3 regions of the Citrobacter amalonaticus genome follow, and region 2 is predicted to be linked to each of the others. Evidence: riboswitches for the same ligand, from Rfam matches in the RefSeq annotation. Region 2 holds a riboswitch; each other region holds the start of a gene.
The links. A riboswitch is a leader RNA that binds a small molecule or an ion and turns the genes downstream of it on or off. The one in region 2 is predicted to bind cobalamin.

Region 1: another riboswitch for cobalamin. It lies ahead of AL479_RS00160 (cobyrinate a,c-diamide synthase); the one in region 2 lies ahead of btuB (TonB-dependent vitamin B12 receptor BtuB).
Region 3: another riboswitch for cobalamin. It lies ahead of AL479_RS22430 (ABC transporter substrate-binding protein); the one in region 2 lies ahead of btuB (TonB-dependent vitamin B12 receptor BtuB).

What each region holds. Positions count from the first base shown of each region.
Region 1 covers NZ_CP014015.2:25,250-35,176, forward strand. The annotation lists gene AL479_RS00150 (cobalt-precorrin-8 methylmutase) at 1-41, opposite strand, end outside; gene cbiB (adenosylcobinamide-phosphate synthase CbiB) at 54-1,013, opposite strand; gene AL479_RS00160 (cobyrinate a,c-diamide synthase) at 1,010-2,389, opposite strand; cobalamin riboswitch at 2,478-2,653, opposite strand; gene pocR (transcriptional regulator PocR) at 2,957-3,874, opposite strand; gene pduF (propanediol diffusion facilitator PduF) at 4,083-4,892, opposite strand; gene pduA (propanediol utilization microcompartment protein PduA) at 5,415-5,699, shown strand; gene pduB (propanediol utilization microcompartment protein PduB) at 5,696-6,508, shown strand; gene pduC (propanediol dehydratase large subunit PduC) at 6,527-8,191, shown strand; gene pduD (propanediol dehydratase medium subunit PduD) at 8,202-8,870, shown strand; gene pduE (propanediol dehydratase small subunit PduE) at 8,884-9,405, shown strand; gene AL479_RS00200 (diol dehydratase reactivase subunit alpha) at 9,415-9,927, shown strand, end outside.
Region 2 covers NZ_CP014015.2:1,566,477-1,576,403, forward strand. The annotation lists rRNA gene AL479_RS07535 (16S ribosomal RNA) at 61-1,602, opposite strand; gene murI (glutamate racemase) at 1,998-2,849, opposite strand; gene btuB (TonB-dependent vitamin B12 receptor BtuB) at 2,794-4,632, opposite strand; cobalamin riboswitch at 4,697-4,891, opposite strand; gene trmA (tRNA (uridine(54)-C5)-methyltransferase TrmA) at 5,006-6,106, shown strand; gene AL479_RS07555 (YijD family membrane protein) at 6,199-6,558, opposite strand; gene fabR (HTH-type transcriptional repressor FabR) at 6,558-7,208, opposite strand; gene sthA (Si-specific NAD(P)(+) transhydrogenase) at 7,407-8,807, shown strand; gene oxyR (DNA-binding transcriptional regulator OxyR) at 8,790-9,707, opposite strand; gene AL479_RS07575 (MFS transporter) at 9,925-9,927, opposite strand, start outside.
Region 3 covers NZ_CP014015.2:4,647,416-4,657,342, forward strand. The annotation lists gene dauA (C4-dicarboxylic acid transporter DauA) at 1-1,194, shown strand, start outside; gene AL479_RS22425 (GNAT family N-acetyltransferase) at 1,342-1,833, shown strand; cobalamin riboswitch at 2,012-2,240, shown strand; gene AL479_RS22430 (ABC transporter substrate-binding protein) at 2,460-3,512, shown strand; gene AL479_RS22435 (FecCD family ABC transporter permease) at 3,578-4,645, shown strand; gene AL479_RS22440 (ABC transporter ATP-binding protein) at 4,642-5,457, shown strand; gene AL479_RS22445 (pseudoazurin) at 5,468-5,908, shown strand; gene petA (ubiquinol-cytochrome c reductase iron-sulfur subunit) at 5,923-6,474, shown strand; gene AL479_RS22455 (cytochrome b) at 6,476-7,615, shown strand; gene AL479_RS22460 (cytochrome c1) at 7,620-8,423, shown strand; gene ychH (stress-induced protein YchH) at 8,495-8,773, opposite strand; gene pth (aminoacyl-tRNA hydrolase) at 9,049-9,633, shown strand; gene ychF (redox-regulated ATPase YchF) at 9,750-9,927, shown strand, end outside.

The DNA.
Region 1 (9,927 bases), 1.5 Mb from region 2:
CTTTTGGCTTCAATCGCCTGGGGTTGCTGGATGTATTGCATTGTCATTTATCCTCAGGCCACACCCACCACCAGCCAGCGCGTCACAAGGAACAGCGCCAGAGCCAGCGTTGAGGCAACCCACATCAGTCGAATTGTTTGGGAAATGTCGTCTACAGAAATGGTGCGCTGCGCGTCGCCGATCCACGGTTTTTCAACGCGCTCGCCAAAGTAATCATTCGGGCCGCCCAGTCGAATACCCAGCGCACCGGCAACGGAAGCCTCCGCCCAGGCACAGTTCGGGCTGCTGTGGTTGTAGCGATCCCGCCACCCCACGCAGAGCGCCCGGGAGCCGTCACGGCGGCACAGCACCGCTGCCGCGCTCAGCAGCAGCCAGCTCAGTCGCGCAGGAATGTAGTTCGCGACGTCGTCCATGCGAGCGCTGACCATGCCAATCGCCCGGTATTTTTCGTGTTTATAACCCACCATGGAATCCAGGGTATTCACCGCTTTGTAGGCCATCGCCAGCGGCGCGCCGCCGATTAAGAGGAAGAACAGCGGCGCGATAATGCCGTCAACCGTATTCTCCGCTACGGTTTCCACGACCGCCCGGTTGATCTGTTCCGGCTGAAGCTGCGAGGTGTCGCGACCCACAATCCACGAGAGCTTTTCACGGCTTTGTGCAAGATTGCCTTCGCGTAGCGGACGTTCAACCTCTTGCGCCGCCGTTGCCAGACAGCGCCCCGCCAGCACGGTGAAAATCATCCAGACTTCAACGACCCAACCGAGCCACGGATGAATCAGCGTCGCCAGATGTAACACGCCCCAGGCAACCGCCCACGTTAAGCCCACAACCACCAGCCACATCACCCCACCACCGATGCGTAACGCCCGGTTACTGTTGCAGTAGCGGCGGATAAGCCGCTGCACGGCATTGATCAGATTGCCTATCCAGCGCACCGGATGTGGCCAGTCTGGCGGGTCGCCAATCACGACGTCGAGAAGCCAGGCCACGCACCATGCCAGTAGCGTCATAACGCCTCCCGCGCGGCATTCAGCCAGTGATTAAGCATTAATGGACGCTGAGCAAAGTGAACGTGCAGGTAACTGGCGAAAGTGTTGCCGATTTGCCAGCCGCCGGACCACGCCTGCACCGTCTGACCGTCACGGACTTTACGGCATGCCAGCACGGCGGGCGTTTCAGGGGAAAAATCGGAATAATGGAACTCATGACCGCGCAGCACATCGCCTTCCGCGGCCAGCAGCGTGGGCTGCAGAGCCTGCGCTTCGCAATAGCCGAAGCGGGTCAGTCGTTTACCCATTTTACTGCGACCGGGGAGGATATCGGCCATGCGATGCTCAACCCCGTCGGCATCTTCCAGCAGGCTACCGAGGTACATTAATCCGCCGCACTCGGCATAAATGGCGACGCCGCGCAGGTGCGCATCACGCAGGCTTGCCAGCATTGTGGTATTGGCCGCCAGCGCGGCCGCGTGCAGTTCCGGATAACCACCGCCCAGCCAGACCATCTGACAATCGGGTAATTCGCAATCGTGGATCGGGCTGAAGCGAACAATGTTGACGCCGGTACGCGCCAGCAGCGCCACGTTATCGGGATAATAAAAATTAAAGGCCTCATCATCAGCCATCGCCAGCGTCAGTCCTTCTCCGGCGTTGGGCGCAGGACGTTCTGGCCATTCGCCTTGCGGCAATGCCTGAAGGTGGCTTAAGGCCAGCAACCGATCGATATCCAGCGTGCTTTCCAGCCGGGCGGCGAAATCCTGCCATGATTGTTGATTAACGACAGACTCGCGCGCGGTCACCAGTCCCAGATGCCGTTCAGGTAGCGCGACACCGTCAACGCGCGAGACGTAACCCAGCACCGGCACAGCGCAGTAGTGCTCGATAGCGGTTTTCAGCAACTGGAAATGGGACTCGCTGTTGACGCGGTTAACGATAACGCCGGCAATGTTCAGCGTCGGGTCAAAATGCTGGAAGCCCATCACCGTGGCGGCAATGGAGGTAGAAACGGCTTTCCCGTCAACCAGCAGAATCACCGGACAGCCCAACTGTTTTGCCATCGCGGCGGTGCTGCAGTAGTCAGGATCAGTGCCGTAGCCGTCGTACAGTCCCATCACCCCTTCGATCACCGCCATATCCGCGTCCTGCATCTGTTCACGGAACAACGCATTAAGCACCGGCTCGGGGAGCATGAAACTATCGAGATTGCGGGAGGCGGTACCGCTGACGGCCGTATGCCAGGCGGTATCCAGATAATCAGGGCCGACTTTGCAGGGCTGGACGCGTAAACCACGTTGTTTCAACACGTTCAGCAAGCCCAGCGTCACCGTGGTTTTACCACAGCCACTACCGGTACCAGCCAGAACAAACGCGTACTGCTTTGCCGCCATGACCCTGATCCTGTTCAGGGTGGTAGGGATGTACTGACACCCAGTCTTCCGACTGTACGTATCTGAGCAACCCACTTCCCACCGAAGTTGTTGGTAGTATCCGACAGGCTGGTCTTCTGGCTTAGCGTCGTCCTCGCCCGTCCTTCCCAATCTTGCGATCAGTGGTCTTCACGGGGTTGTCAGCATCACAGCAGCGGGGGCTGCGGGGGATTTTCACCCCCTTCCCAGACACAATTGTGTCAAACCTGTCAGCTTAAATGATGAACAGAATGAATTCTCCTCATCACAACAATACTTTTTCGTTACTTATTCGTTGCGCATTTTTTATCAACAAGAAATGTCGCAATAAAACGATTCTGAATGAAATGTCATGCAAGAGAATAATGAAACCTCTTAACGATGACACTGTATCTCATCACAGAAATAAAAACTGGTGAAGTTTATTCCGCAAAGAGCGATATTTTATTGCGCTATGACAATTTATTGCTGTACTAAAAATACTTAACCATTATAAATGACCGGATTACGCGAGAATATCAAAAATCGGCAATAGCAAAATATTGCTATTTATGCCGATTCAGCCGGCAAGTTTTCATTTATTTTTTGCCGATAGGCCTGCGGCGTAACCTGATAAGTCTGACGGAACACTTTGCAAAAATAGCTGGTTTGCGAAAAACCTAAATTGCGGGCAATGCTGGCAATGCTCCAGTCACTGTGACAAAGCAGCTCTCTGGCACTGGCCATGCGCTGCTGATTGACCCATGCGTTAAAACCAATGCCCTGGTATTTTTTGAACAGTTTGCTGAAGTAGTACGGACTCAGATAAACGTGCGACGCCACATCTTCAAGGCGAAGATCGTCTGACAGGTGTGCATCAATATAGCGTAACGCCTTCTTCATTTTGCTGTCATGAGGGCTGGCGGCGCGTGCCGGGCGCGCAGGTTCAGCAGGTTGCGTGCTGTCTTTAATCACCACGAAATTGAGTTGCTTTTTGAGGCAGTTTTCAACAATGAGTTTGAGCAGATCCGCCGAGGCCATCACGCGTGAATAGTCCATTTCCGGGACATTACTGAACTCATTGAGCAGTTCAGGATCGGCCTGCCAGCGATCGTCAACCTTCATGATATCGAGCAGATCGGCACCATCATCGTTACGTAAACGCACCTGGCCGCACAGGACGAACCCAACAAGATGGCCTGCGATCACGAGAGGAATAGAGAAATCGGTAAGCCCGGCATGGCAGCGATAAATACAGGGTTGATCCGATTTTGACGCTTCCAGTCCCCCACAGCGATCGCTCATACGACACCGGGTACTGTGTTGCGGATGCTGACGCATCAGTTGGCAAAAAGGCGTGAAATTAAACAGCTCAGAAATCTCATCACCGTGAATATTGACAACCACAACAGCCAGGCTGGTCGCTTGCGCAAAATCCTGTGCGATTTTATTAATGAGTTCTGAGTTCAGGGTACTCGCAGAAATCATGATAAAATCCCTCAGTTAATCCATTGTTATAATGAAAACATAAATTTTACATTTACTTCTTATCATCCCCTATCCTTGTGTGTAAATGACAGAAAGCACAAGGGACAATAACAAAAGTCTCCCTGGGTGGGGAGACTTTTTAGTCAGTTCGTGAAAGCAGATCACGAAATAGAAATTAAAGACGTGATATTAGCCACGCGAGTCAAAATTACGCGTCCGTCTCTTCGATTTTACACGTATTACAGGGCAAATTTTTACCAATAAGGTACTTATAGATAGCCGCGCCTGCACACGCACCAATCAATGGCGCAATAATCGGCACAATAAAGTACGGGATATCACGTCCGCCGGTCATCGCAATATCTCCCCAACCTGCCATCCAGGCGAACAGTTTAGGACCAAAATCACGCGCCGGATTCATGGCAAACCCGGTTAACGGGCCTGTAGATGCACCAATTACCGCGACCAGAATACCGATCAGCAGCGGCGCCAGTGGCCCTTTAGGCACACCGTTACCATCGTCGGTCAGCGCCATAATCAGCCCCATCAGGATAGAGGTGATGACGATTTCGACCCCAGCCGCCTGCCACACGCTCAGCGCAGCCGCCGGATACGTACTGAAAATACTGGCCAGATAGAGGCTATCGACACTGCCGCGAACCATGCTGTGGGCAGTTTCATACTCAATAAATAAATTGCCGTAGAGCAGATAGGCCAGCACCGCACCGCCAAACGCCCCCGCAACCTGCGCGATGATGTAAGGCAGAACTTTACGTCCCGGGAAGCAGGCAAACATCCAGAGTGCGACCGTGATTGCCGGGTTCAGATGCGCTCCGGAAATTCCCGCCGTCAGATAAACCGCAAGCGAAATACCCAGACCCCAAATAATACAAATTTCCCAGAGACCCAGACTGGCGCCTGCGACTTTCAGTGCGCTAAGGCAGCCGATACCAAAAAACAAAAACAATCCGGTACCCAAAAACTCGGCAATGCATTGCGCTTTCAGTGAATCATTCATTGTGACACCTTCTTAGAAGCGTTCGTGTCCTTACCAGCGGACCCTTGCTGGTCGTAGAGTACAACGACACCTACTATAGGAAGAGGCCGCTGAAAATTGTTGGCAAACTGCGCATTCTGAGACCTGGAAAAATCGTTTTGTTATAGCAATTTCTTGCCATCTATTTATTCAAAGGCAGCGTGTAGAGTGCCTGAGTGTAATTAACCAGGACGATTCGTGATAGCAAAAATTGGTTATTTGAAGATTTCCCTTTTCCAATCAACGTCACAAATTGGTTTTCCCGCATAGCAAATTAAATTAACCCTGTCATCCTCTAAAATGTAAATATGGAATAGCAAAAGCCAAAATATCACATTAATAAAAATTAACAAAAACAATAAAAACAAAGAGATAAAATAAAAAACAGCAAGTTTGTCATATTCACAGCCCACTAATTTTTCACCCAGACTTTCAAGTCAGCCATTCTTTTTCCTCGCTTCTTTTTATAGTCATGAATATCGGGACAACCCAGGCGAGGTCTTTATGCAACAAGAAGCATTAGGAATGGTAGAAACCAAAGGCTTAACTGCAGCCATAGAGGCCGCAGATGCAATGGTGAAGTCAGCCAATGTCATGTTGGTCGGCTACGAAAAAATTGGCTCAGGGCTGGTAACCGTCATCGTTCGCGGTGATGTCGGTGCCGTAAAAGCGGCGACCGATGCCGGTGCTGCCGCTGCGCGCAACGTGGGAGAAGTGAAAGCCGTACACGTGATTCCACGCCCTCATACCGATGTAGAAAAAATCTTACCGAAGGGAATTAACCCATGAGTAGCAATGAACTGGTTGAACAGATCATGGCGCAGGTCATTGCCCGTGTGGCAACGCCTGATCAAGCGGGTACCCCTGATAAAACCCATCCAAAACGAGAGACGGCTATGGCAGAGAAGAGCTGCAGTTTAACGGAATTTGTTGGCACCGCGATTGGCGACACCGTAGGTCTGGTGATTGCAAACGTAGACAGTGCCCTGTTGGAAGCAATGAAGCTTGAGAAGCGCTATCGCTCCATTGGCATCCTGGGCGCGCGTACCGGCGCGGGTCCACACATTATGGCGGCTGACGAAGCGGTCAAAGCCACCAATACCGAAGTAGTAAGCATTGAACTCCCTCGCGATACCAAAGGCGGCGCGGGTCACGGTTCACTCATCATTATCGGCGGTAACGACGTTTCCGACGTGAAGCGCGGAATTGAAGTGGCGCTGAAAGAGCTTGACCGTACCTTCGGTGATGTTTATGGCAACGAAGCCGGACACATCGAACTGCAGTACACCGCACGCGCCAGCTACGCGCTGGAAAAAGCGTTTGGTGCGCCGGTTGGCCGAGCCTGCGGCGTGATTGTGGGCGCTCCGGCTTCCGTCGGCGTTCTGATGGCGGATACCGCTCTGAAAGCCGCGAACGTTGAAGTCGTGGCATACAGCTCTCCGGCGCATGGCACCAGCTTCAGTAACGAAGCGATCCTGGTGATCTCCGGCGATTCCGGCGCAGTACGTCAGGCGGTTATCTCCGCGCGAGAAATCGGTAAAACCGTCCTTGCGACCCTCGGTTCAGAACCGAAAAACGATCGCCCGTCCTACATCTGATATCCGTGAGGCTCATTCATGAGATCGAAAAGATTTGAAGCACTGGCGAAACGCCCTGTCAACCAGGACGGATTCGTTAAGGAGTGGATCGAAGAAGGCTTCATTGCGATGGAAAGCCCGAACGATCCTAAGCCGTCGATTAAAATCGTTAACGGCGCCGTCACCGAACTCGATGGCAAATCGGTCAGCCAGTTTGACCTGATTGACCACTTCATTGCTCGCTACGGCATCAACCTGGCGCGCGCAGAAGAAGTGATGGCGATGGACTCCGTTAAGCTCGCCAACATGCTGTGCGATCCTAACGTGAAACGTCGCGACATTGTGCCACTGACCACAGCGATGACCCCGGCAAAAATTGTCGAAGTGGTATCGCACATGAACGTGGTTGAGATGATGATGGCGATGCAAAAAATGCGCGCACGTCGTACTCCTTCCCAGCAGGCGCACGTCACCAACGTCAAAGATAACCCGGTGCAGATTGCTGCCGACGCCGCTGAAGGCGCATGGCGTGGGTTTGATGAGCAAGAAACCACTGTGGCCGTGGCACGTTATGCTCCGTTTAACGCCATTGCGCTGTTGGTCGGTTCCCAGGTGGGTCGTCCGGGCGTATTGACGCAATGTTCGCTGGAAGAAGCCACCGAACTGAAACTCGGCATGCTGGGCCATACCTGCTACGCCGAAACCATCTCCGTCTACGGTACCGAACCGGTCTTTACCGACGGCGATGATACGCCGTGGTCAAAAGGTTTCCTCGCCTCTTCTTACGCTTCTCGCGGTTTGAAAATGCGCTTCACCTCCGGTTCAGGTTCCGAAGTACAGATGGGTTATGCCGAAGGCAAATCCATGTTGTATCTGGAAGCACGCTGCATTTACATCACCAAAGCGGCGGGCGTGCAGGGTCTGCAAAACGGCTCTGTGAGCTGCATCGGCGTTCCGTCTGCGGTTCCATCAGGGATCCGAGCGGTACTGGCAGAAAACCTGATCTGCTCATCATTGGATCTGGAATGCGCCTCCAGTAACGACCAGACCTTCACCCACTCCGATATGCGTCGTACCGCGCGTCTGCTGATGCAGTTCCTGCCGGGTACCGACTTTATCTCTTCGGGTTATTCCGCCGTGCCGAACTACGACAACATGTTCGCGGGCTCCAACGAAGATGCAGAAGACTTCGATGACTACAACGTTATCCAGCGCGACCTGAAAGTGGACGGTGGTCTGCGTCCGGTACGTGAAGAGGACGTTATCGCCATTCGTAACAAAGCAGCACGCGCTCTGCAGGCGGTTTTCGCCGGCATGGGTCTGCCGCCAATTACGGATGAAGAAGTTGAAGCCGCAACCTACGCACACGGTTCGAAAGACATGCCTGAACGTAACATCGTTGAGGACATCAAGTTTGCGCAGGAAATCATCAACAAGAACCGCAACGGTCTGGAAGTGGTGAAAGCGCTGGCTCAGGGCGGCTTTACCGATGTCGCGCAGGACATGCTCAACATCCAGAAAGCCAAGTTAACCGGGGACTATCTGCATACCTCCGCCATTATCGTCGGCGATGGACAAGTGCTCTCTGCCGTCAATGACGTCAACGATTATGCCGGTCCGGCAACAGGTTATCGCCTGCAAGGCGAACGCTGGGAAGAAATTAAAAACATCCCTGGCGCACTTGATCCCAACGAGCTTGGCTAAGGGGTGAACAATGGAAATTAATGAAAAATTGCTGCGCCAGATTATTGAAGACGTGCTGTCCGAAATGCAGACCAGCGATAAGCCCGTCTCATTTCGCGCGCCGGGAACGTCAGCCGCGGCGGCTGCACCGGCCGGTGACAGTTTTCTGACGGAAATTGGCGAGGCGAAACAAGGCACGCAACAGGATGAAGTGATCATTGCTGTCGGCCCGGCATTTGGCCTCTCTCAGACCGTGAATATCGTTGGTCTGCCGCATAAAAACATTCTGCGCGAAGTGATTGCCGGGATTGAAGAGGAAGGGATTAAAGCGCGTGTGATTCGCTGCTTTAAATCATCCGACGTGGCGTTTGTTGCCGTTGAGGGTAACCGTCTGAGTGGTTCCGGCATCTCTATCGGCATCCAGTCAAAAGGCACGACGGTCATCCATCAACAGGGACTGCCGCCGCTGTCCAACCTGGAGCTGTTCCCGCAGGCCCCGCTGCTGACGCTGGAAACCTATCGTCAGATTGGTAAAAACGCCGCACGTTACGCCAAGCGTGAATCACCGCAGCCAGTCCCGACGTTGAACGATCAGATGGCACGCCCGAAATATCAGGCTAAATCCGCCATCTTGCACATTAAAGAGACGAAGTACGTCGTGACGGGCAAAAACCCGCAGGAACTGCGCGTGGCGCTTTAATAAGGATCCCTTTATGAATACCGATGCAATTGAATCGATGGTACGGGATGTGTTGAGCCGCATGAACAGCCTGCAGGGCGACACATCTGCCCCGGCAGCAGCTTCGAGCACTACGACCCAGACCGCAAAAGTGACCGACTATCCGCTCGCCAGTAAGCATCCTGAGTGGGTTAAAACGGCCACCAACAAAACGCTGGATGAGTTCACCCTCGAAAACGTTCTGAGCAACAAAGTGACCGCGCAGGATATGCGTATCACACCGGAAACGCTGCGCATTCAGGCGGCTATCGCCAAAGATGCCGGACGTGACCGCCTGGCAATGAACTTTGAGCGCGCCGCAGAACTGACGGCGGTGCCGGACGATCGCATCCTCGAGATCTATAACGCCCTGCGTCCTTACCGTTCAACGAAAGAAGAACTGCTCGCGATCGCGGACGATCTTGAAAACCGCTATCAGGCCAAAATCTGCGCCGCATTTGTTCGTGAAGCTGCGGTGTTGTACGTCGAGCGTAAGAAACTGAAAGGCGACGACTAAGGAAAGGTCATGAGATATATAGCTGGCATTGATATCGGCAACTCATCCACAGAAGTCGCGCTGGCGACGCTGGATGGCACTGGCGCGCTCACCATTACCGGTAGCGCGCTGGCAGAAACCACCGGGATAAAAGGCACATTGCGTAATGTGTTTGGGATTCAGGAGGCGCTCACGCTTGCGGCTAACAATGCAGGCATCAATGTCAGCGATATCTCGCTTATCCGTATCAACGAAGCCACTCCGGTGATTGGTGATGTCGCGATGGAAACCATCACGGAAACCATCATCACCGAATCCACCATGATCGGTCATAACCCGAAAACACCGGGCGGTGTCGGTCTGGGTGTGGGGATCACTATCACGCCGGAAGAGTTACTTACCCGACCGGCGGATACCCCGTTAATTCTGGTGGTGTCATCTGCTTTCGATTTCGCTGATGTTGCCACCATGATTAACGCCTCTGTCCGTGCCGGTTACCAGTTAACCGGTGTCATTTTGCAACAGGACGATGGCGTTCTGGTC
Region 2 (9,927 bases):
TTACTGCTCGTTTTTCATCAGACAATCTGTGTGGGCACTACAAAGGCAGGTTCTTTAAGGTAAGGAGGTGATCCAACCGCAGGTTCCCCTACGGTTACCTTGTTACGACTTCACCCCAGTCATGAATCACAAAGTGGTAAGCGCCCTCCCGAAGGTTAAGCTACCTACTTCTTTTGCAACCCACTCCCATGGTGTGACGGGCGGTGTGTACAAGGCCCGGGAACGTATTCACCGTGGCATTCTGATCCACGATTACTAGCGATTCCGACTTCATGGAGTCGAGTTGCAGACTCCAATCCGGACTACGACATACTTTATGAGGTCCGCTTGCTCTCGCGAGGTCGCTTCTCTTTGTATATGCCATTGTAGCACGTGTGTAGCCCTGGTCGTAAGGGCCATGATGACTTGACGTCATCCCCACCTTCCTCCAGTTTATCACTGGCAGTCTCCTTTGAGTTCCCGGCCTAACCGCTGGCAACAAAGGATAAGGGTTGCGCTCGTTGCGGGACTTAACCCAACATTTCACAACACGAGCTGACGACAGCCATGCAGCACCTGTCTCACAGTTCCCGAAGGCACATTCTCATCTCTGAAAACTTCTGTGGATGTCAAGACCAGGTAAGGTTCTTCGCGTTGCATCGAATTAAACCACATGCTCCACCGCTTGTGCGGGCCCCCGTCAATTCATTTGAGTTTTAACCTTGCGGCCGTACTCCCCAGGCGGTCTATTTAACGCGTTAGCTCCGGAAGCCACTCCTCAAGGGAACAACCTCCAAATAGACATCGTTTACGGCGTGGACTACCAGGGTATCTAATCCTGTTTGCTCCCCACGCTTTCGCACCTGAGCGTCAGTCTTCGTCCAGGGGGCCGCCTTCGCCACCGGTATTCCTCCAGATCTCTACGCATTTCACCGCTACACCTGGAATTCTACCCCCCTCTACGAGACTCAAGCCTGCCAGTTTCGAATGCAGTTCCCAGGTTGAGCCCGGGGATTTCACATCCGACTTGACAGACCGCCTGCGTGCGCTTTACGCCCAGTAATTCCGATTAACGCTTGCACCCTCCGTATTACCGCGGCTGCTGGCACGGAGTTAGCCGGTGCTTCTTCTGCGGGTAACGTCAATGGCTAAGGTTATTAACCTTAACCCCTTCCTCCCCGCTGAAAGTACTTTACAACCCGAAGGCCTTCTTCATACACGCGGCATGGCTGCATCAGGCTTGCGCCCATTGTGCAATATTCCCCACTGCTGCCTCCCGTAGGAGTCTGGACCGTGTCTCAGTTCCAGTGTGGCTGGTCATCCTCTCAGACCAGCTAGGGATCGTCGCCTTGGTGAGCCGTTACCTCACCAACAAGCTAATCCCATCTGGGCACATCCGATGGCAAGAGGCCCGAAGGTCCCCCTCTTTGGTCTTGCGACATTATGCGGTATTAGCTACCGTTTCCAGTAGTTATCCCCCTCCATCGGGCAGTTTCCCAGACATTACTCACCCGTCCGCCACTCGTCAGCGAAGCAGCAAGCTGCTTCCTGTTACCGTTCGACTTGCATGTGTTAGGCCTGCCGCCAGCGTTCAATCTGAGCCATGATCAAACTCTTCAATTTAAGTTTGATGCTCTTAGAATTAAATGTCGTAATGAATTACGTGTTCACTCTTTGAGACTTGGTATTCATTTTTCGTCCGAGGACGTTAAGAATCCATATCACTCTGAGTGCCCACACAGATTGTCTGATAAATTGTTAAAGAGCAGTTGCGACGCGCTTTAGCGCTCTGTCGCGAGGTCCCGTATATTACGTTTTCCTCATTCAGAGTCAAGCATTTATTTTTGCTTTTCTCTGTCGGTGTTCATCACTGGTTTTCACCGGAGAACCCCGCTGACCCGGCGGCTTGCGTGCCGTTGTTCCGTGTCAGTGGAGGCGCATTATAGGGAGTTATTTCGGGCTGACAAGGGGAAATTTAAAATAATTTTCCGAGTGCGTAATATTTGCCCAAAACAGCGTTAAACCGCCAGTTTTTCGAGCGATTCAAAGCCATAGCGCTGCAAAACGGGCAACAATTGCTCAGTTTCTGGCGTCATCGCCATGCAATAGGCAATGTTGGCATCTGCTGATTTCGCATCCGGCGCTTCATGTTCTAATAGCCAGGCGGTACGTCGCGCAATGGCCGCCCCGGAATCGACCAGTCGCGTTCCTTCAGGCAGAACCTGTAAGAGTTCTTCCTGCAACAGGGGAAAGTGGGTACAGCCAAGCACCACGGTATCAGGCGGTTCCGGCATCCGCAGCCACGGGCGCAGGATCCGTTGCAGCTCTTCCAGCGGCACGGGCTCGCCGTGCAACTTCGCTTCCGCCAGTTCCACCAGCTCTGCAGACCCCAGCATGGCTATCTGGCACTCATTCGCAAAGCGCGCAATTAGCTCATGCGTATAAGGACGTTTCACCGTCCCGCGCGTTGCCAGTAACCCGACAATGCCATTCGCCGTCAGACGCGCCGCCGGTTTTATCGCTGGCACCACGCCCACGACCGGGAAAGCAAACTTCTCACGCAAGGCAGGAAGAGAGACCGTACTGGCCGTGTTACAGGCGATAACCGCCAGGGAGAGAGGATAATGCTGTTGTACCGCCGTCACGATCTCAACAACGCGCTCAACGATAAACGCCTCACTCTTCTCCCCGTAAGGAAAAGCCACGTTATCGAAAGCGTAGATATAGTGGAGATCCGGCAGGAGGTGCCGAATCTCATCATAGACCGACAACCCACCGACGCCGGAATCAAATACCAGCACGGTGGGACGTGGATCAGAAGGTGTAGCTGCCAGACAAGGTGTATTCCCGTCCTGCAGTTTGGTAGCCATAAACTGTCTCGTAATCTTTATCGAACAGGTTGGCTATTTTACCACGAACTGTGAGATGTGAGGTGACTGGATATGAAAGTCCGATGTCCCACACGCTCAGCCCGCCCATTTTCACCTTACGGGAATTGTCGTAGTCGTAATCGTAACGCTCGCCAATATACTGATAGGTCACATCCCAGCCCAGATCGTAAACCTGTCCGCTCAGCTCGTACTTCACCTGCTGTTTCGCACGACGATAAAGCTGCTGATCGGTTTCATCATCACGCGGATCAACATACTGCAACGTTAAGCGATGATCGACCGGCCCGGTCGTCAGGTTCCCCGTCCATTCCAGACCTTTGATGGTCGCGGATTTAACGTTGAAGTAGGTATTGTTGTTGTAGTCGATCAGGTTCTGAATTTTGTAGCGATAGGTCGACAGACGCCAGTCAAGCGGACCGGTCAGCCCTTCTAACCCGGCTTCCCACTGCTTCGACTCTTCCGGCTTCAGGTTTGGGTTAGAGGCGATACCAAAACGCTCCGCACCAAACTGTTGCCCCAGTGAAGGCGCAAGGAAGCCCGTACCATAGGAAAGCGTCACCTTATAGTCATCAACAAACTGCCATCCCGCCGCCGTTTGCCAGGTACCGTGCCAGCCGAACTGGTCGTCATGGTCTTCACGGCCCGACGCTTCCAGCGTCACGCTATCAATCTGCTGTTGCCCGGTCAGATAGAGGCCCGTGTTATCACGCTTATAGTTGTCTGTCCCATACTCGCCAAAGGACATCAGCTTTTCTTGTTTCCAGTCGACGCCAGCACTGACAGCGCCGTGTCCGACAATAACGTTGTTGCCCCACTGGACGTAGCGCTGTTCCATATCATCAAGGCTATAACCTGTCGCATAGCGCCCGTTCAGGCTGCTGTAGTTATAGTCCTTTATACGCTGGTAATTGGCGACCAGCTGCGACGAGTAGATACCAGAATTGAAGCGCAACCCCGTATCCCACGACTGGGTGTAATTCTGGTGCTCGTCGTTTCCGCCGTCATAACCCCAGCTTCCCTGATCATAATCAGCATTACTGGCATAGCCGTAGCCACGGAAGTAACCATCGAATTGGTCGTTAAATTTGTGCTCAACGCCTCCCCAGAACAGTTTATTGCGATAGCCATCGCGATCGCCATCGCCGCTGTAGCTGGAACGCGGCTGAACATCGAAACCTTTGGTGGTCTGATAAGCCCCGGCCGCGGTTACCACGGTATCGCCAAAACGCTGGCGGTACGTACCGTCATATTGCTGATAACCTTTTGACCCCACGCCAGCATTAATCTGCGAACGCTCCTCACCCGTCATGGTGATGATGTTCACCACGCCGCCAATCGCGCCAGAGCCATAAATCGCTGAACGCGGACCGCGGATATACTCGATGCGCTGTACCAGCGAAACCGGAATCTGGTCAATATCGGAGTTATTCGAAATGCCCGGACGGGCGACCGGAATACCGTCGACTAACACCAGAACGTGTTTCGCTTCGGTACCCCGCACAAACAGAGAAGAGCTTTGCCCCATGCCGCCATTCTGAGCGACATCCACGCCTGGCAGGCGGCGCATGACATCCAGAACGGTTCGGGACTGCCAGCGTTCGATATCCTCGCGGGTGACGATATCAGTAGGGGCCAGAACGGTATTAACAGGTTGTTGAAAACGATTTGCCGTCACGACAAGCGTGTCAGGGGTGGCATCCTGTGCCCAACCCGAAAAAGCCGTGACGGAGAGCGCCGTCAGCAGCGATGTTTTTTTAATCATTGTAAAGCATCCACAATATAAGAAGGATGCCGCAGGTCCCACCGATAGTACGCGATGATGAAAACCAGTTGCGACGTAAGCCGGCAGGTCTTCGGGCTTGGAGGGTTATCCCCGTCAGGGATAATAGAAATGAAGACTTCCCACCCGAAGGCAGTGTCTGCTTACGCTCTCATTTCACCTTTCCTTACCGCTGCGCGTCAGCTCCAGATTTACACTGGATTCCCTATTAACTCACAGGACCGGCACACGGATGCTACAGTTTGTAACATCTTACTGTCCAGCGCGTTTGTTAAAAATTGGAAGTCATCAATGTCTGGACATCTGTTGAGCAATCCCTACAATCCCAGCGTACTTATATTTTTCAGGATACATCATGACCCCCGAACACCTTCCGACAGAACAGTATGATGCGCAGCTCGCCGAGAAAGTGGTGCGCTTGCAGAGTATGATGGCTCCCTTTTCTGACCTGGTTCCGGAAGTGTTTCGCTCACCGGTCAGTCACTACCGTATGCGTGCGGAGTTCCGCATCTGGCACGATGGTGACGACCTGTATCACATCATTTTTGATCAGCAGAGCAAAAGCCGAATCCGCGTCGACAGCTTCCCGGCGGCGAGTGAACTGATCAACCAGTTGATGACCGCGATGATCGCAGGCGTGCGCGACAACCGCGTGCTGCGCCATAAGCTGTTCCAGATTGATTACCTCACCACCATGAGCAATCAGGCGGTGGTTTCGCTGCTGTATCATAAAAAACTGGACGACGAGTGGCGTGAAGCCGCCGAAGCGTTGCGCGATGCTCTGCGTGCGCAAAACCTGAACGTACATCTGATTGGCCGCGCAACGAAAACCAAAATCGCGCTGGACCAGGATTACATCGATGAACGCTTGCCGGTCGCGGGCAAAGAGATGATCTATCGCCAGGTAGAGAACAGCTTTACACAGCCGAATGCGGCAATGAACATTCAGATGCTGGAGTGGGCGCTGGATGCCACCCGCGCATCGAAAGGCGATCTGCTCGAACTGTACTGCGGGAATGGCAACTTTTCGCTCGCGCTGGCGCGCAACTTTGATCGCGTACTGGCGACCGAAATCGCCAAGCCGTCCGTTGCCGCCGCGCAATACAACATTGCGGCGAATCAGATTGATAACGTGCAGATTATCCGCATGGCGGCGGAAGAGTTTACTCAGGCAATGAACGGCGTGCGCGAGTTTAACCGCTTGCAGGGTATCGATCTGAAAAGCTATCAGTGCGAAACGATTTTTGTCGATCCGCCCCGCAGCGGTCTGGACAGCGAGACGGAGAAAATGGTGCAGGCGTATCCGCGCATTCTGTATATCTCCTGTAATCCGGAGACGCTGTGCAAGAACCTGGAAACATTAAGCCAGACGCATAACGTGTCACGTCTGGCGCTGTTTGATCAGTTCCCGTATACGCACCACATGGAGTGCGGGGTGTTGTTGACGGCGAAGTGATACGTTGCAGGCCTGATAAGCGCAGCGCCATCAGGCAAAGCAGCGCCGGATAGCGGCATAAATGCCTTATCCGGCCTGGACATCGACCGTTTTTATTCCGACACTTCCTGCTTGCGATTACGCATTTTCACGCCGATCCAGAAGACCAGAATGACCGACAACACGGCCGGGAAGAAGTTGGAGCCGATATCCGGATACTCCGCGCGCACCACGGTGCTGTAAAGCAGAACGCCGAGAATAAAGCAGGCGGCAGACAGGCCCGGCAACCCCACAGGCATGGTGCGATTCTGATAACGTTGATGCAGACAATACACCGTCAGCACCAGCGAGATAATCGGGAATACAGAGAACGGCACGATGGAGCTAAACAGCGCCGCGAATGTGCCATTGATTGACAAGCCAGCGACCAGCGCCAGCAACAGCGTACCTTTATCCTGAACTGACTGTTTCATTACTCTTCCTTCACGTTACCCGGAATAAGGGGCATCTTCTCTTGTTCACGGCGATACCAGTAATACGCACCTTTCGAAATCATGCGCAGTTGCAGTACCAGTCGCTCTTCTAACTGACGACGCTGTTCCGCGCCCACGTCCAGCGCCTCGGCGCCTGCGCTGAAGACAATCGTCACCATCGCTTCGGCTTGCGCTTCAGTAAACGCACGCGGCATATGGTTTTCGATTTCCAGATAGTCCGCAAGTTCCGCGATGAAGTGCTGAATTTCTCGCGCAACGGCGGCACGGAACGCCGCTGAGGTGCCAGAACGTTCACGCAATAATAAACGGAAGGCGTTAGGGTTGTTACCGATGAACTCCATAAATGTGGAGACCGAGGTGCGGATCACACTCCCGCCCTTGGCGATACGCTGACGCGCCTGGCGCATCAACTGACGCAACATCAGACCGCTTTCATCGACCATGGTCAGGCCGAGCTCATCAACATCACGGAAATGACGATAAAAGGAGGTTGGCGCAATGCCCGCTTCACGTGCGACTTCACGCAAACTGAGACTGGCGAAGCTACGCTCCGCGCTCAGTTGACTAAATGCGGCTTCTACCAGCGAACGCCGGGTTTTTTCTTTTTGCTGCGCTCTAACGCCCATCACGATGTCTGAATCCTTCCAAATGTCTTGTCTGGCACTATACCAGAGTTCAAAGTTAATCTGCTTGTTCCGCTTTGTGAATGATTGTTTACGCGCAGTTTGTGCTTCAGCTTCGCAAAAAAGCACAACGATAATTGGGTTATCCCGGCAATGATGTTACTATTCTGTTGCTTTTATGTATAAGAACAGGTAAGCCTTACCATGCCACATTCCTACGATTACGATGCCATAGTAATAGGTTCCGGCCCCGGCGGCGAAGGCGCTGCAATGGGTCTGGTTAAGCAAGGAGCTCGCGTTGCCGTTATCGAGCGTTATCATAACGTTGGCGGCGGTTGCACCCACTGGGGCACCATCCCGTCGAAAGCGCTCCGCCACGCAGTCAGTCGTATTATCGAATTCAATCAGAACCCCCTTTACAGCGATCATTCCCGCCTGCTTCGTTCCTCATTCGCCGATATTCTCAACCATGCCGACAACGTGATTAATCAGCAAACACGGATGCGGCAGGGTTTTTATGAGCGTAACCACTGCGAGATCTTGCAGGGCAACGCCCATTTTGTTGACGAACACACGCTGGCGCTGGAATGTCATGACGGTACGGTTGAAACCCTGACGGCAGAGAAATTTGTCATTGCCTGCGGATCGCGCCCTTATCATCCGGCAGACGTGGATTTCTCGCACCCGCGCATTTATGACAGTGATTCGATCCTCAGCCTGCACCACGAACCGCGCCATGTGATTATTTATGGTGCCGGGGTGATTGGCTGCGAATATGCGTCGATCTTCCGCGGTATGGAGGTCAAAGTTGATCTCATCAATACCCGTGACCGTCTGCTGGCGTTCCTCGATCAGGAGATGTCCGACTCCCTCTCTTACCACTTCTGGAACAGCGGCGTCGTCATTCGCCACAATGAAGAGTATGAGAAGATTGAAGGTTGCGACGATGGCGTGATCATGCACCTGAAGTCCGGTAAGAAACTGAAGGCCGACTGCCTGCTGTACGCCAATGGCCGTACCGGGAATACCGATTCCCTGGCGTTGCAGAATATCGGTCTGGAAACCGACAGCCGTGGTCAGCTCAAGGTCAACAGCATGTACCAGACCGCGCTGCCGCACGTCTACGCAGTGGGTGATGTGATCGGTTACCCGAGTCTGGCGTCCGCAGCATACGACCAGGGACGCATTGCCGCCCAGGCGCTGGTGAAAGGGGAAGCGAACGCGCACCTGATTGAAGATATCCCCACCGGGATTTACACCATCCCGGAGATCAGTTCCGTTGGCAAAACCGAACAGCAACTGACAGCGATGAAAGTGCCTTACGAAGTGGGACGTGCTCAGTTTAAACACCTGGCGCGCGCGCAAATCGTCGGCATGAACGTGGGCACGCTGAAGATTTTATTCCATCGGGAAACCAAAGAGATTTTGGGAATTCACTGCTTTGGTGAACGCGCAGCCGAGATTATTCACATCGGTCAGGCGATTATGGAGCAGAAAGGTGGTGGTAACACGATTGAGTACTTCGTTAACACCACCTTTAACTACCCGACCATGGCGGAAGCCTATCGGGTAGCGGCGCTAAATGGCTTAAACCGCCTTTTTTAACGCCTTATCGAAATGGCCATCCATCGCACCACGGATGGCCTCTGCCAGTTGCTCATAGCGACTACGCAGCGGTGAGCCCGGACGATAAACCAGTCCCACCGTACGACGCGGCTCAGGCTTAATGCAGGGCAGATACACCACGCCATCACGTTTGCGTTCTTGCGGAACCGCCAGCGCAGGCAGCAGGGTAATACCGCTTCCTGCCGCGACCATGTTACGCAGCGTTTCCAGACTGGTCGCACGGAAGTGGGTGTCTTCGTCAGCGCCGGCTTCAAAGCAGAATCCCATCGCCTGATCGCGCAGACAGTGACCGTCCTCCAGCATCAGCAGTTTTTCGCCTGCCAGATCGGACATCGGCACGCAGTCGCGATTCGCCCACGGGTGATCCTCGTAGATCGCCAGCAGCATCGGCTCGTCGAACAACGGCACTTCAATAAAGGCCTCACTCTCTTTCACCAGCGCCAGGATCACGCAGTCAAGCTTGCCGCTATCCAGTTGCGCCAGCAACTGATGGGTCTGCGCCTCATGCAGATACATTTCCAGCTTCGGGAAAGTCTGGTGCAGCATCGGGATAATATGCGGCAGCAGGTAAGGACCCACAGTGGGAATCAAACCAATGTGCAGCGGACCTGACATGGTTTCGCCCTGTTGGCTTGCCATCTCCTTGAGCACTTTGACCTCACGCAGCACGGTACGTGCCTGATCCACCAGCAGTAAACCCGCCTGGGTGAACAGCACTTTACGACTCGTACGCTCCAGCAGCATCACGCCAAGCTCATCTTCCAGCTTGCGGATTTGCCCGCTCAGCGTTGGCTGGCTGACGTGACAGGAGTCCGCCGCGCGCCGGAAGTGGCGATGTTCGGCTAATGCCACCAGGTATTCAAGATCACGAATATTCATTATTCATCCTCCATCGCCACGATAGTTCATGGCGATAGGTAGCATAGCAACGAACGATTATCCCTATCAAGCTTTCTGTCTGATAATCCATCACAGAAACGGAGCGGTCTCGTTTAACCCTTGAAGCCACTGCCCGTTCTGAGAGTCTCTCTCATACCCAAATAACTAAAGCCAACGTGAACTTTTGCGGACCTGAGGTCCGCATTTTTTTTGCTTTCTA
Region 3 (9,927 bases), 1.8 Mb from region 2:
GTCCCGGAACACTATCTGCAAAAAGTCGGCGCGCTCTTCATGGCTCTGCCGACCATTAACCTGGGCGATGCCGCCATCGGGGTGGTCACGCTGGGTACGCTGATGATGTGGCCGCGTCTGGGCATTCGCCTGCCAGGTCACCTGCCCGCCCTGCTCGCCGGCTGTGCCGTCATGGGGATCATCAACCTGCTGGGCGGCCACGTTGCCACCATTGGTTCTCAGTTCCACTATATTCTCGCCGACGGCTCACAGGGCAACGGGATCCCGCAACTGCTGCCGCAACTGGTGCTGCCGTGGAATCTACCGGATTCTGACTTCACATTGAGCTGGGATTCCCTGCGCGCCCTGCTTCCGGCGGCATTCTCAATGGCCATGCTGGGGGCGATCGAGTCCCTGCTCTGCGCCGTGGTGCTCGACGGGATGACCGGCACGAAACACAAAGCCAACAGCGAACTGATTGGCCAGGGACTCGGTAATATTGTCGCCCCCTTCTTTGGTGGGATTACCGCAACGGCGGCAATTGCCCGTTCGGCAGCAAACGTCCGCGCTGGCGCAACGTCCCCCATTTCCGCGGTGATCCACGCGCTGCTGGTGATCATGGCGCTGCTGGCGCTGGCGCCGTTGCTTTCATGGCTGCCGTTGTCGGCGATGGCGGCCCTGCTGCTGATGGTGGCCTGGAACATGAGCGAAGCGCACAAAGTTGTGGATTTGCTGCGTCATGCGCCCAAAGACGACATCATTGTGATGATGATGTGTATGTCGCTGACGGTGCTGTTTGACATGGTCATTGCCATCAGCGTCGGGATTGTGCTGGCCTCGTTACTGTTTATGCGCCGTATCGCGCGCATGACGCGACTGGCAGCGGTGAACGTCGAAGTACCCGAAGATGTGCTGGTGCTGCGCGTGATCGGCCCGCTGTTCTTTGCGGCCGCGGAAGGATTGTTTACCGATCTGGAGTCGCGCATCGAAGGCAAGCGCATTGTCGTACTGAAATGGGACGCGGTACCGGTGCTGGACGCTGGCGGTCTCGATGCCTTCCAGCGCTTTGTGAAAAGATTGCCAGAAGGCTGCGAGCTGCGCGTAAGTAACCTCGAGTTCCAGCCGCTGCGCACGATGGCGCGCGCTGGTATTAAACCGATTCCGGGTCGTCTGGCCTTCTTCCCGAACCGCGACGCGGCGCTGGCTGATTTATAATCTTTTTGCGATTACCGGTCTGTTCCTGTACAGGCCGGTAACATTTTCCGCTCTGCCCCCTGTTTTTCCCCTCCCGTGTTGTTATTATCTGCTTTCTGTTCCTGCGAATAAGAGTGACAACTCGTGATTTCATTTACGCTACGTGAAATGACCGGAGAAGATATTCCGGCGGTTCAGTTATTTCTGATTCAACATCTGAACGAGTTCTTTGCGGCGGACAGGCCAGTCCCTGATGCCGGACAGGATGTTTTTAACCTGCAACAGCAGTATATTCAACAGCAGCGGAATGTATTGCTGTGTGCCTGGAGCGAAAAGCATGAACTCATTGCTACCCTGGCCGTCTGCCAATATGACGACCGCATTACCGAACTTCGCGGACGCTATATTTTGACAGAAACGGCAGAAATTTGTCGCTGCTATGTGGACAAACGTTATCGCAGAAAAGGTATTGGGGGTCAGTTACTCGCTTTTGCTGAAACATTCTGCGAGCAACAGCAGTACAACTTATTATACTTACATACCCACCATTTTTTACCGGGAGGTTATTCATTCTGGCGACGTAATCATTTTCAGGTTGTAATGGATATGCACGATGACTGGCAATTAGTGCATATGGAGAGATCACATAAATTAGCATGAATAAGAATATTACTTGATCAACGTCAATCAATTCTCATTTAGCTTTTCACTATGACGTTTCGTTATCCAGAATTTTATTACCAGATAAAACATAACTCATTGATATTTAATAAATAGACATTATTTATCTCAAACAAACCCTTCTTTCCCCTTGCGATTGATCTTGTTAACAAATGCCGATACAGTCTTTTCCGACAGCATTTCATTACACCAACATTGTAATGAATAGGAACATGGTGCGGATTATTACAATCCCATGCCATGACTGCCCCCGCAACTGTAGGCGGATGCAGAATATCCTCGTGCAGCATATTTTGTTGCAGGTCACTGTAAAGCGAATCTTTATGGGAAGGCCGATATTCTGATTACCGTGAGTCAGGAGACCTGCTGTCAAATTTATGCCCCATTGAGTGGACGGGATGGTCCATGTGATGATTTATTTGATATAAGCCACCGTGAAAGAGTGAATCAGATTTCTGACTGAACTGCTGACTTTCTTTATTTTCATAACGTCATGCGTAAATTTCACGATGTCCTGTCATCTATCGTCATGAACTCTCCCGATATATGGAACGATATAATCCATGACCAGACGTTCAGATTCTGGCATGAACGGGATGATAATAATGCACGCTAATGTTACCTCTGTACCTTATAAAAAAATGCTTCTGGTTGTTGCTGGTACCGCGCTGTTTCTCACCTCAGGTCTTTCTCATGCAGCCAAAACGGAATATCCATTGACGATAAAAAACTGTGGTCGGGATATCACGTTTAACGCAGCGCCAAAACGTGTGGCCACCGTAGGACAAAACAGCACTGAGATCCTGTATGCGCTGGGCCTGGCCGATCGAGTGGTAGGCACATCGCTGTGGTTCGGGCCTGTTCCCGACGCGTATAAGGCGGCAAATGACAAGATTGCAGTTATTGCCCAGAACATCCCCAGCTTCGAAGGCATCATTGCCAAAAAACCAGATCTGGTCGCCAGCCAGTTCGAATGGCAGATCGGTCCTGCGGGCACGGTGGCCTCTTATGAACAGTTCAGCGAACTGAAGGTCCCGGTCTATACCGCACCGGCAGACTGCGCGAAAGATAACGAAGATGGCGGTGACGGCGTGCGCAAAGGCATGTTTGATATCGCAATGGTCTATCAGGAAGTGGCCGACTTAGCGACGATCTTCGACGTTCAGGATAAGGGCAACGAACTGATTGCCAGCCTCAAAGCACGTGAAACGGCAGCGAAAAACAAAATCGCCGGGATGGACAACAACGTCTCCGCCGTTTTCTGGTTCTCCAGCGCCGACCTGCAACTGGATCCCTACGTCGCCGGGAAATTAGGACCTGCCGCCTGGATTGCGCAGACCCTGGGTATCAAAAACGTCATTGATTCCGCCGAAGAATGGCCAACGGTCGGTTGGGAAACCATCGCCAAAGCCCAGCCGACAGTGATTGTGCTGGGGGAAATGAGTCGCCGGCGTTTCCCGGCCGATGACTGGCAGGTGAAAATGGAATATTTGAAATCCGACCCGGTCACCCAACTGATCCCCGCCGTTAAAGCCGATCATTTACCGGTGATTGATGTACAGACTATGAATGCCGGAATCAGAACGATCGACGGTGTTGAGAAACTGGCTGACGCCCTGGTTGAGTACGGTTTAGCGCATCCTCAGGCCGCGCATTAATCCTCGTTTCGCGCCAGATCCCGACGGGTCCGGCGCGTTTTATGCACTCCGAAACGCAGGTCACTATGAGCGATTTACGCAGGACGCGTCACGCCGTCAGTCGGTTAGCGGTCAATGTTTGCGCCCACGCCCTCTGGGTTAGCGTGCTGATGTGCGGCGTCCTGCTGGCAGGGATCGCCATTGGCGAGACGTTTATTCCCTGGCAGCACGTACTCAACACGCTGGCAAATCATCTGTTTGACACCCATTATCCGGTTGATGCACTGGATGCCGGGATTGTCTGGAACTATCGCCTGACCCGTGCGCTGGTCTCCGCCAGTTGTGGCGCCTGCCTGGCCGTGTCGGGCGTGGTTTTACAGTCGTTACTGCGCAATGCGCTTGCCGAGCCGTATCTGCTGGGCATTTCCGCAGGCGCCTCAACCGGTGCGGTGTTGGTTGCGCTGACCGGACTGGGTGCCGGGATGATCAGCATGTCGTTCGGCGCATTTGTCGGTGCCCTGACCGCCTTTTTGTTTGTGGCCCTTCTGGCGGTAGCGGCAGGCGGCAGGCAAGGCGGTGGGGTTACGACGCAAATCATTCTCGCCGGGATTGCCAGCTCCCAGTTATTCAATGCGCTGACCTCACTGATCATCACCCGCTCTGCCAACGCGGAACAGGCACGCGGCATTATGTTCTGGTTGCTCGGGAATCTGAGCGGCGTCCGCTGGCCCGATGTGGTACTGGCAATCCCCACCGCGTTAGTTGGCGTTGCGATATGTTTCTGTTATGCCCGTCATCTGGATGCCTTCTCTTTTGGCGCGGAGTCCGCCGCCTCACTGGGGATTCCGGTAAAACGCACTCGTGGCGTGCTGATTGCCGCCGTAACCGGTATGACGGCCATTATGGTCTCCATCGTCGGCGCAATTGGCTTTGTGGGACTGGTGATCCCTCACGCCGCCCGTCTGCTGGTAGGCAATCAGCACCATCGTCTGCTGCCTGTCAGCGCGCTGATCGGCGCCATTTTCCTGATCGTCGCCGATGTCATCTCCCGCACGCTTCTCCCCGGACAAGTTCTGCCCATCGGCGTCATTACGGCTCTGGTCGGCGCGCCCGCGTTTTCCATCATCCTGATCAGAGGAAACCCGACCAAATGACCGTTAATCCTGTACCGACTCCGGTTGCCGCCTGCGACGCGATGATTCAGGCGGAATGTCTGCACTGGCAGGTGAAAGGCAAAGTGATTGTCAATGACGTTTCACTCCGCGTGGCGCCGGGGGAGTTTGTCGGCATTATCGGCCCCAATGGCTCCGGGAAAACGTCGCTGATTTCGTTGCTGGCCGGTCTACTGAAGCCCACCGCCGGTCACATCCTGTTGCAGCAAAAAGCGCTGCATCGCTATTCACGCCGTCAACTGGCGCAGCAAGTCGCGCTGGTTGAGCAGCAGGCAGAAACCAGTGAGCGCCTGACCGCGCTACAGGCCGTCTCGCTGGGACGAACCCCGTGGCTGAGCCTGCTGAATCCGTGGTCGGACAACGATGACAATATCGTCCAGACCATGCTGGAGAAAGTCGATCTTCAGCATCTTCGCCATCGTTGCTGGCACACCTTTTCCGGCGGCGAAAAACAACGCCTGCATATTGCCCGCGCGCTCGCTCAGCAGCCACAACTGCTGCTGATGGACGAACCCACGAATCACCTCGACATTCAACATCAGATTGGCCTTCTCAGCCTGGTGAAACGCGAAAAACTGACGGTTGTCGCCGCTCTCCACGATCTCAATCATGCTGCCATGTTCTGCGATCGCATCATCGTGATGAACGCCGGTCGTCTGGAAATGCAGGGCCGTCCCTGCGCCATTTTCACCCGCGAGAATCTCCGCGCCTGGTTTGGCATTGACGCTATCGTCGAGCGCGATCCCCATGGTGCGAACTGTTTTATTCGTTATCAAAGACCTGAAGAAGCCTAAGGAAGACCCCATGAACTATCTCAAAAAGAGCCTGAACGTATTGTGTTTGCTGGCCCTCACCGCCTCTGCCTTCGCGCAAACCCACGAAGTACTGATGAAGAATCGCGGTTCAGCAGGCCCCATGGTCTATGAGCCGGACTACCTGGAGATTCAACCTGGCGATACGGTGAAATTTATCCGCAAGCATAAGAGTCATAACGCGGCCTCAATTGCTGAACTGTCGCCTGCGGGCTACCCAGGATTTATCGGCAAAATCGATGAGGAGATCGCAGTGAAGTATGACAACGCGGGCTTCTACGGCATTAAATGCACCCCACATTATGCGCAAGGGATGGTCATGCTGATTAAAGTCGGCGACGCCACTCTGCCGGACAGTTATCGCGCGTTTACGGCACCCGGGATCGCCGATAAACGCTTCCAGGACATCTATTCGCGCATTGATAAACAGTAAGGGAGAGCGCTGTGGTGGTGGAGAACAAACAGCCGGATAAGGACATTCAGCAACAACGACGCAACTGCCTGTGCAAATTGACAAAATTTGTCGGCGCAGCGGGAGTGACCGCCGCCGTCTGGCCGTTAATTTCCGCATTAGGCCCGGACGAAACAACGCGCGGGGAAAATGAACCGATAGACGTCTCGCTGGCGGGGATCGCCGCGGGGCAAACTATCAGACGCATCTGGCAAGGAAAGCTGATCCTCATCCATCATCGCACGCCGGAAGAGATCGTCGCGGCCCGCAAGGCTGACCACCGCGCGCTTATCGATCCGCAGGCGGACAGCGAACGGGTCGCGTCTGACTATCCGCAGTGGCTGGTTGTTCAGGGGTATTGTCCGCACGCCGGCTGCGTACCCAATACCAGACCCGGTGGACAGGGCTGGATTTGTCCGTGTCACGGTTCGGAGTTTGATACTTCCGGACGGGTCACTCGCGGCCCCGCAACCGCCAATCTGGCCGTTCCAGAGTTTGCCTTTCATCCTGATGGTCTGACCGTGCGTATTGGCGCTAAGGACGTGTAAGATGATCCGCTGGCGCATTCCTTTCCCGCGCTCCATCGCCGGTGTATGGCTGTTTGCCGTCGGTGCGATCCTGCTGGTGATGCTTGGAATACAGATACTGACCGGCATCGTGCTGGCGATGTTTTACGTCCCGACGACATCGCTGGCGTTTGATTCCATCGTCCACATCATGCGCGCAGTGAGTCACGGAGAATTGCTGCGCAGTATGCACACCATCGGCGCATCGCTGTTTTTCTTCGCCTGCTATCTGCATATTTTCCGTGGCATGTATTACAGCGTCTACCGCAGACCGTATGTGCCGATGTGGATGATTAGCGTCACGTTGTACGTGCTGCTGATGATCACCGCGTTTCTCGGCTACAGCCTGATTTGGGGGCAAAAGAGCTACTGGGCCGCGACGGTGATCACCAGTTTCGCCCGCGCCATCCCGGTGGTGGGTGACAAGTTGTATACCTTCCTGGTGGGTGGCTATGCGCCTGGCACCCCCACGCTGGGGCGTTTTTACGTCCTGCACTTTATTCTTCCCTTTGCGGTCGTGGTGATGACGATTTTCCACGTCCGTACGGTACAGTCGGCCTTTGCTCACGCGATGAAACGGACCTTCAGCGAGAAAGCGTCCCGTAGTCTGCTCTTCGATTACCGAATCACGGATTCAGATGCCATTAAAATCACGTTATTCCTGATGCTGTTCACCTGGTTTTTATTTTTCGCGCCTCATTATCTGAGCAGCGCGGATAACTTCATCCCGGCAGATCCCACGGTGACTCCGGCGATTGTTGCCCCGGAGTGGTACTTTCTCCCCTTCTTTTCCATTCTGCGCTGCTTCCCGAACGAACTCGTCGGGCTGGCGGCGATGTGCGGCGCAGTGCTGATCTTCTATTTTCTCCCGTGGCTGGATACCTCCCGCGCGCGTTTTCGCCACTACAACAAATGGGTGAAATGGGGTTTCTGCCTGTGGGTGCTGAATGTCTGTTTTCTGGGATGGCTGGGATCAAAAGCACTGGTTGGCCCCGATCTGACGGAAGGCATTCGTAATGAAGAGGGATGGATCCGCGCGGTCTCGCAACTGTCGACAATCGGCTATTTCGCCTGGTTTTTACTGGTGCTGCCCTGTCGTCGTTTTCTGGAAAAGCAGGACTGAAATGATGAGACAATTACTCAGATATGGCATGCTGTGGGTGGCATTTTGCACGACAGGCCCTACATTCGCGCAAGAACCGGTTCCCACTCGCCAGGCGTGGAGCTTCAGCGGTCTCTCCGGAGAATATGATAAGGCGCAACTGCGGCGCGGTTTGCAGGTCTATGAAGAGAAGTGTCGTGCCTGTCATGGCATGAAATACCTGACGTTTCGCACGCTGACCAAACCCGGCGGCCCGGAACTGACGCCAGAAGACGCAAAAAACCTCGCCAGCGGCTATGTCTTTCCGATTATTCAGGATGACGGCCAACCCGGCGAGCGGGACGGCACCCTGAACGACAGCTTTATTTCGCCTTATCTCAATGACCAGGAGGCGAGATACCTGAATAACGGCGCCCTGCCCGTGGATTTGAGTTATATCGTTCGCGCCCGTACCTACGATCGCGGCTTTCCGCAATTTCTGCTGGACGCGTTTATTCCCTACACTGAGCAAGGAGCGGATTACCTCTTCGCGCTCTTAACCGGTTATCTGCCCGATGACCCGGAACTGAAGGCGAATCGTTACTATCCGGGTGGGGTGATTAACATGCCAAAACCGCTGGCGGATGGCGAAATCGAATGGCATTCAGAATCGCAGGTCGCGCAAACAGAAGAACAATACGCACGGGATGTCACCGCCTTTCTGGCCTGGGTGGCCGATCCCGACCTGACGGCGAGAAAACATCAGGGAATGTACGTCATGGGGTATCTCGCCATTATGCTGGCATTATTATGGATGATGCGACGAATGAAAAGACGCGCACAGCATTAAACGCGAGAAAGAAATCACAATCTGTGACCAGTCAGCCTGATGCTGGCTGGTCATTATCTTGCGGCGAAACGTTAACTGTGACGACGATTGTCGTTACGGCGGCAACGTTTGTCGTAGTGGCGCACCCACCAGTAGCGGTCGCTGACTTGCTCATGTCCGCCTACACGGGCACCCGCCAGCCACAAAATGGCACCGACGAAGATACTGAGCACGGCACCATGCGCGAAAAATTGTGGCAGGTTAAATTGCGGCAACTGGTTTAAAATGGAGTAACCCACGCCAACCACCATAACCACTAACCCTAAACCCATGAGCACATTACCGAGTAACGAAGCGTTTTTGCGTTTCATGTGTCACCTCCGGAACTTTTGGGTTGCTTCAGGGAATATCCCTAATCCTTATGTGTAAAGTATAGACAACACACCGCTTTGGTAGTGAGCCTGCGATCACAATTACAACTCATTATTCAACAAAACTTTACAAATAAGCCCCTGAACACCTTGACTTTCCAATAATCAAGACAGGCAATTATTCAGTTTCCGGGAGAAGTGACACGGTTCTTTGTCAAGCGGGGCGACAGACAGTAAACTACGCGCCAGTTATTGAAACACTCAGGATAGAAAACGTGACGATTAAACTGATTGTCGGCCTGGCGAACCCCGGCGCTGAATATGCAGCCACCCGACATAATGCGGGCGCATGGTACGTCGATTTACTGGCAGAGCGGTTGCGAGCCCCTTTGCGCGAAGAGCCGAAATTCTTTGGCTACACTTCCAGAGTCAGTCTGGAAGGTGAAGATGTCCGTTTATTAGTTCCCACCACGTTTATGAATCTGAGCGGCAAAGCGGTCGGCGCAATGGCGAGTTTTTATCGCATCAATCCCGACGAAATTTTAGTGGCCCACGATGAACTGGATCTTCCCCCCGGCGTGGCAAAATTTAAACTCGGCGGAGGTCATGGCGGACACAACGGGCTGAAAGACATTATCAGCAAGCTCGGCAATAACCCTAACTTTCATCGCTTACGTGTCGGAATCGGTCATCCGGGCGATAAAAATAAAGTTGTCGGCTTTGTGTTAGGCAAACCGCCTGTTTCAGAACAGAAGTTAATTGACGACGCGATTGACGAAGCGGCGCGTTGCACTGAGGTATGGTTTAAAGACGGTTTGACCAAAGCAACGAACCGATTGCACGCCTTTAAAGCGCAATAAGCAGTGATGTGCGGCATTTTTGCCGTACGCTGTGTATAATAGGCAAAGTTATTTCCATTTCTACAATCTGTTTTCTACAACAGGTTGATTATCAAGATATTAAGGTGATTTAAATCATGGGATTCAAATGCGGTATCGTCGGTTTGCCCAACGTCGGGAAATCCACCCTGTTCAACGCGCTGACCAAAGCCGGTATTGAAGCGGCAAACTTCCCATTCTGTACGATTGAGCCGAATACCGGCGTCGTGCCGATGCCCGACCCGCGTCTGGACCAGTTGGCTGAGATCGTCAAAC